Regions from separate parts of the Rummeliibacillus sp. TYF-LIM-RU47 genome, predicted to be linked through region 2. Evidence: a T-box and tRNA genes for the amino acid it is inferred to sense, from the RefSeq annotation. Region 2 holds a T-box; the other holds one or more tRNA genes.
What was found. A T-box is a leader RNA that pairs with one kind of tRNA and senses whether it is charged. The one in region 2 lies ahead of thrS (threonine--tRNA ligase), so its partner is inferred to be a tRNA-Thr.

Region 1 (3,251 bases), 230 kb from region 2:
CTTGCAGATTCCCTTCAAGGGGAGTATTATATGAATACAAGCTGCGTTGTACGTAATAATATGAAGTTTTAACCTTTAAGCTGTAATAGGGAGTTTTAATTGAGTACGGACTGGTATGCCGCATCCACCTTGATGCGGACGAACATGAAATGCTCTGCGAACACCCACTTTGAGGAGTGGTGGTTTAAAACTTTCGATATTTAAAATTACGGCAAAGGCGGCTTATTAATTACTCAAGCTTTCTTTCTTGAATTCAAATTTAATTAGTAGTAATATATCAATACAAGCTACATTGTACGTAATAATATGAAGTTTTAACCTTTAAGCTGTAATAGGGAGTTTTAATTGAGTACGGACTGGTATACCGCATCCACCTTGATGCGGACGAACATGAAATGCTCTGCGAACACCCACTTTGAGGAGTGGTGGTTTAAAACTTTCGATATTTAAAATTACGGCAAAAGTGGCTTACCTATTGAATTTCCAGCATCCCTTTTATAAGGGATGCTTTTTTATTGGTTCTTTAATTATTATTACCTTTTTCTACAAAGAAATATATATCAAAGGAATTAGTCTAATGGTATAATTACACTTAATTCTTTTTAAAATAGGAAAAAGGAAATACATATAATGAGAGGAAAAAGAACATTAAAACTAACCTTATAACAGGCAGCTCTCAAATATTAAATGAGCAATTTGTATTGTTAGCGCTTGAAAAAAATTTAGCAATGGTGGAATTTAACCTGAATCGGGAAGTCATCTGGGCAAATGAAAACTTTGCAAACACACTGAATTATACAGCTAATGAAATGTTAAACATGAAACACGAACAATTTTGTACACATGAATTTTCAAGCAGCAAAGAATACATTGCATTATGGGAAAGTTTAAAGCAAGGTGTTCGATTCCAAGAAAAAATTGAACGTATTAATAAATATGGAAAAACTGTATGGCTTGAAGCTACCTATATTCCTGTCTTAAACAAGGCAGGTGAAATAGAAGGTATCTTAAAGATTGCAACTGATATTACAGAACGGGAAAATAAAACTATCTCTACCACCCGCCAATTAAAAGAGATTCCAACTAACTTAGTAAAAGCTGTTACGGAAAACACTGAATCCAAGATGGATGCTTTGCAATCACTAACTAAACAGACCCAATTAATAAGTGAAGTATCTCAATTAATGAGAAGCATAGCCACCAAAACAAACATATTGGCATTAAATGCGGCCATTGAAGCTGCACGTGCAGGAGACCAAGGAAAGGGTTTTAGTATTGTTGCAGAAGAGGTACGTAAGCTAGCGAATAATGTAGCAGAATTTATAAATCAAGTTAATATGAATGTGGATCATATTAGAATTGAAACAACACAGGTAAACAATATCACAAAAGATTTGCAACATATCATTCTAGATGCAGAGCTCCAATTTAAAAAAGTTTTAATAGAATTGGAAGCATTAAACAAGTAAATGAGCGCTCCACTATAGAGACATGATAACACGTTTATAAAGTCCGCCTAGGATTAACGAATACCTTATGCTTAAAAAGCGCAAAATAAAAACTCTTGGAAATTTTCCAAGAGTTTTTTTATTATGACCCCTACGGGATTCGAACCCGTGTTACCGCCGTGAAAGGGCGGTGTCTTAACCGCTTGACCAAGGGGCCTTCTATGGCTCCGAAGGCAGGACTCGAACCTGCGACCCTCTGATTAACAGTCAGATGCTGCTACCAACTGAGCTACTTCGGAATCATATAATGTAATGGTGGGCCTAAATGGACTCGAACCATCGACCTCACGCTTATCAGGCGTGCGCTCTAACCAGCTGAGCTATAGGCCCATATATGGTGGAGGGGGGCAGATTCGAACTGCCGAACCCGAAGGAGCGGATTTACAGTCCGCCGCGTTTAGCCTCTTCGCTACCCCTCCAAAAAATGCCGGCGAAAGGAGTCGAACCCTCGACCTACTGATTACAAGTCAGTTGCTCTACCAACTGAGCTACACCGGCGTATTGTTATGGTGGGTCGGGACAGAATCGAACTGCCGACACTTAGAGCTTCAATCTAATGCTCTACCAACTGAGCTACCGACCCATAACAAATAATTATTCATTTAAAAAGTGGCGGTCCGGACGGGACTCGAACCCGCGACCTCCTGCGTGACAGGCAGGCATTCTAACCAGCTGAACTACCGGACCATATAATTTTTTATTTTCTATGTATCAGTGAAAATTAAAAATGGAGGAGGAAGAGGGATTCGAACCCCCGCGCGGTTTGACCCGCCTGTCGGTTTTCAAGACCGATCCCTTCAGCCAGACTTGGGTATTCCTCCGATATTATATTGAAAATTGGTGGAGCCTAGCGGGATCGAACCGCTGACCTCCTGCGTGCAAGGCAGGCGCTCTCCCAGCTGAGCTAAGGCCCCAATATATATATAGCATAAATGGTCGGGAAGACAGGATTCGAACCTGCGACCCCTTGGTCCCAAACCAAGTGCTCTACCAAGCTGAGCTACTTCCCGGAAATGGTGCGCCCAGCAGAAGTCGAATCCACAACCTTCTGATCCGTAGTCAGACGCTCTATCCAGTTGAGCTATGGGCGCAAATCTATAATAAAAAAGTTTCAATAATTTTATAAGTGGAGCGGAAGACGGGGTTCGAACCCGCGACCCCCACCTTGGCAAGGTGATGTTCTACCACTGAACTACTTCCGCGCAAAAAACTAATGCGGGTGAAGGGAGTCGAACCCCCACGCCTTGCGGCGCTAGATCCTAAGTCTAGTGCGTCTGCCAATTCCGCCACACCCGCGTAATTTAAATGATGAGTCATGTAGGATTCGAACCTACGACCCTCTGATTAAAAGTCAGATGCTCTACCAACTGAGCTAATGACTCATTTAAAAAATGGTGGAGGATGACGGGATCGAACCGCCGACCCTCTGCTTGTAAGGCAGATGCTCTCCCAGCTGAGCTAATCCTCCATATTTAAGCCTAGCAACTTCCTACTCTCACAGGGGGAAGCCCCCAACTACCATCGGCGCTAAAGAGCTTAACTTCCGTGTTCGGCATGGGAACGGGTGTGACCTCTTTGCCATCATTACTAGACTTACGGCTTCCAATACACATCGCACTAGTGCGTCAATTTCACTCATTCACATCCTCATGTACATAAGTACACTCCGGTGTTCATTCGTTCATTTCCTTGTATTGCTCGTGTCTTGAAATCCTCTATTGAAAGAAAGTTGTTCTTTCAAAA
Region 2 (3,251 bases):
CTTCTTCTGGTGACAAGGTTTGAATTAAATTACCTTGCATCAGCTGTAGTCTAGAAATATCAATCGGCATCGCTAAAAATTCTGCTTCTTCTTTTGTTTCCGCTACAGTTGTCGCATATGTCACCAAAATTTCTGGTGTTTCCATAAAGTATGAAGGCTCGAAATTAGCGCGATATGTGTCGAAGATTTCTCTTGTCATCCCGCCATTGAAGAATTGAGCAAAGGAGTAACCCATACCCATGCGACCTGCTCGTACGGCACTATTACCAGTCGAGCCTAATAACCATGCTTCAGGAAGTTCCACTTGCGCTGGTGTCGCCACGACTGAATCATAGACAGAAATGCCTGATTTTTGATCGTTCATTAACTTAAGGGTTGTTTCAATTTCTTTATATTGATCCGTCATCTCAGGTCGTTTACCTTTTGCCATCGCATAAATAGCATAAGTATCCCCGCCTGGTGCGCGTCCAACGCCAAAGTCGATGCGGCCAGGTGACAGTGCGCTTAATGTTTTGAACACTTCCGCTACTTTTAATGGTGAGTAATGCATCATCATGATGCCGCCTGTGCCGATACGAATACGGTTTGTTTTAGCAGCCAAGTGAGCCGCTGTTACTTCAGGCGCAGAGCTTGCAAGCGATTGCCCGTTATGATGCTCTGCCATCCACATACGGTGATAGCCTAGCTCTTCGCCAAGAATCGCCAATGTTTCGCTGTTTTTTAAAGCCTGTGCCGGTTTAGCCCCTTTTGGAATCGGCGCTTGATCTAGAATAGAGAGTCTCATGTTACTCATCCTTCCTTTTTTCATCTATCTGTGTAAATGTGATATTTATACGTCATAATGCTAGCGGAAGTTTAAGGGGATGTAAAATGATTGGATTGGTGAGGAGGTTAAGATAATAAATTGTTCATAATTAAAATAGGTGTTGCTAAATAGTTCTACTTATCATAATATATATAATAATTTTAATTCTAAAGAAGCACTGATAAGGACATGAATCACTTTTACGGTTTACAGAGAGGGAAGTTTTGCTGAAATCTTCCTAACGCAGGAGAGTAATTTACCACCTTTGAGCTGTATCGGGGAATCTAGTATCCGGTACCGTCTATGCTACGTTACAGCACCAAAGCCATAAGTTGTTTTCTAACTTATGGGAAGTTGGGTGGAACCACGGGTTAAAACGTACTCGTCCCTTTATTAGGGATGCGTGCGTTTTTTTGTATTTAACGGAGGATTCCATTGATTGGCATGAAAAATTCAAAAGCGATGATAAGGACAGGAATTATTTTTACGGTTTACAGAGAGGGAAGTTTTGCTGAAATCTTCCTAGCTTAGGAAAATAATTTACCACCTTTGAGCTGTATTGGGGAATGTAGTATCCAATACCGTCTATGCTACGTTACAGCACCAGAGCCATAGGCTATTCTTTAGCGTATGGAAAGTTGGGTGGAACCACGGGTTAACAACACACTCGTCCCTTGTTTAGGGATGCGTGTGTTTTTTTATTATAAAAATAGGAGTGTTTAACATGATGAATGATCAATTTATACAAATTCAATTTCCAGATGGCAAACAACAGCAATACGAACGAGGCCTAACACTAACAGATATTGCCAACTCCATTAGCCCCAGTCTTTCTAAAAAGACAATTGTCGGTTATGTAAATGGGATACCTACAGATGTAGCACGTCCGATTACAGAAGATGCACAGATTTCCTTATATGATGCAGCTTCAAAAGAAGGAATAGCAGTGGTTCGCCATTCAACAGCCCACTTATTGGCGCACGCATTAAAACGCATATATCCTTCTATTCATTTTGGAATTGGTCCTGTCATTGAAGATGGTTTTTATTATGATGTGGAGCTGGATTCCCCTATCACTCCAAGTGATTTACCTCAAATAGAAAAGGTCATGAAACAAATCATTAATGAAAACGTGCAGATAAATCGAAAGGAAGTTTCACGCGAGAAAGCTAAGCAATTATTTGCGCATGATCCATTAAAACTTGAGTTGTTAGAAGACATTCCACAGGATGAAACAGTTACTGTTTATGAACAGGGTGACTTTTATGATTTATGCCGGGGTCCCCATATACCTTCTACAGGTAAGATCCAGCATTTTAAATTAACAAAAGTGTCTGGGGCATATTGGCGAGGCGATAGTAATAATAAAATGCTTCAACGCATCTATGGTGTCGCTTTTGCAACAAAGGATGAGCTACGTGACTATTTCGTCTTTCTAGAAGAAGCAGAAAAGCGAAATCACCGTAAACTTGGAAAAGAGCTTGAGTTATTCATGTTCTCAGAGGAAGCACCCGGCATGCCTTTCTATTTGGCAAATGGCCAGATTATACGGAATGAGCTCGAGTCCTTTTTACGAAATTTACAGGCTGAGTATGATTATAAAGAGGTGCGGACTCCACTCATGATGAATCAGAGATTGTGGGAGCAATCCGGTCACTGGGATCACTACAAAGAAAACATGTACTTTACACAGGTTGATGAACAAAGCTTTGCCTTAAAACCGATGAACTGTCCTGGACATATGCTCATTTTCAAAAATGAACGACATTCCTATCGTGATTTGCCTATTCGCATGGCGGAATTCGGGCAAGTTCATCGACATGAATTCAGCGGTGCTTTAAATGGATTATTACGCGTTAGATCATTTTGCCAGGACGATGCTCATATTTTCGTTACACCAGAACAGATTGAAGACGAAATTACTCTTGCATTAAAGATCATCGACCATGTGTATAAAGTATTCGGGTTTGAATACGAAATAGAATTATCAACACGCCCAGAAGATTCAATGGGAAGCGAGGAACTTTGGAATCGTGCTGAAACAGCTTTAGAAAACGTACTAAATAACTTGGGGTACCCTTACAAAATCAATGAGGGTGATGGTGCGTTTTATGGTCCCAAAATTGATATTCACATTAAAGATGCCATTCAACGCAGCCATCAATGTGCTACAGTACAGCTCGACTTCCAGCTACCAGAGAAGTTTGATTTAACATATATAGACAAACAAAATGAAAAAGCTCGTCCGGTGGTCATTCATCGCGCAGTATTCGGTTCCATCGATCGTTTCTTAGGCATTTTAATTGAACATTTTGCAGGAGCCTTCCCTGTTTGGCTCGCTCCTACACAGGTACAAATTGTCCCCGTTTCTCAGGTGCACCTAGATTATTGCTTAAAAATCCAATCTCAGCTAAGACAATTAGGAGTACGAGTTAAAATTGATGAA

Region 1: it has a tRNA-Thr gene. The T-box ahead of thrS (threonine--tRNA ligase) is inferred to sense a tRNA for this amino acid. The anticodon was not compared.

The regions. Positions count from the first base shown of each region.
Region 1 covers NZ_VVIR01000001.1:158-3,408, reverse strand. The annotation lists RNA gene ssrS (6S RNA) at 36-228, shown strand; RNA gene ssrS (6S RNA) at 288-467, shown strand; gene F0527_RS17355 (methyl-accepting chemotaxis protein) at 702-1,469, shown strand; tRNA gene F0527_RS00085 (tRNA-Glu) at 1,594-1,665, opposite strand; tRNA gene F0527_RS00080 (tRNA-Asn) at 1,671-1,747, opposite strand; tRNA gene F0527_RS00075 (tRNA-Ile) at 1,762-1,838, opposite strand; tRNA gene F0527_RS00070 (tRNA-Tyr) at 1,844-1,927, opposite strand; tRNA gene F0527_RS00065 (tRNA-Thr) at 1,934-2,006, opposite strand; tRNA gene F0527_RS00060 (tRNA-Phe) at 2,016-2,091, opposite strand; tRNA gene F0527_RS00055 (tRNA-Asp) at 2,119-2,195, opposite strand; tRNA gene F0527_RS00050 (tRNA-Ser) at 2,237-2,329, opposite strand; tRNA gene F0527_RS00045 (tRNA-Ala) at 2,347-2,422, opposite strand; tRNA gene F0527_RS00040 (tRNA-Pro) at 2,442-2,518, opposite strand; tRNA gene F0527_RS00035 (tRNA-Arg) at 2,523-2,599, opposite strand; tRNA gene F0527_RS00030 (tRNA-Gly) at 2,636-2,710, opposite strand; tRNA gene F0527_RS00025 (tRNA-Leu) at 2,723-2,804, opposite strand; tRNA gene F0527_RS00020 (tRNA-Lys) at 2,818-2,890, opposite strand; tRNA gene F0527_RS00015 (tRNA-Val) at 2,901-2,976, opposite strand; rRNA gene rrf (5S ribosomal RNA) at 2,985-3,100, opposite strand.
Region 2 covers NZ_VVIR01000001.1:227,906-231,156, reverse strand. The annotation lists gene F0527_RS01195 (LLM class flavin-dependent oxidoreductase) at 1-784, opposite strand, end outside; T-box leader at 975-1,198, shown strand; T-box leader at 1,259-1,483, shown strand; gene thrS (threonine--tRNA ligase) at 1,533-3,251, shown strand, end outside.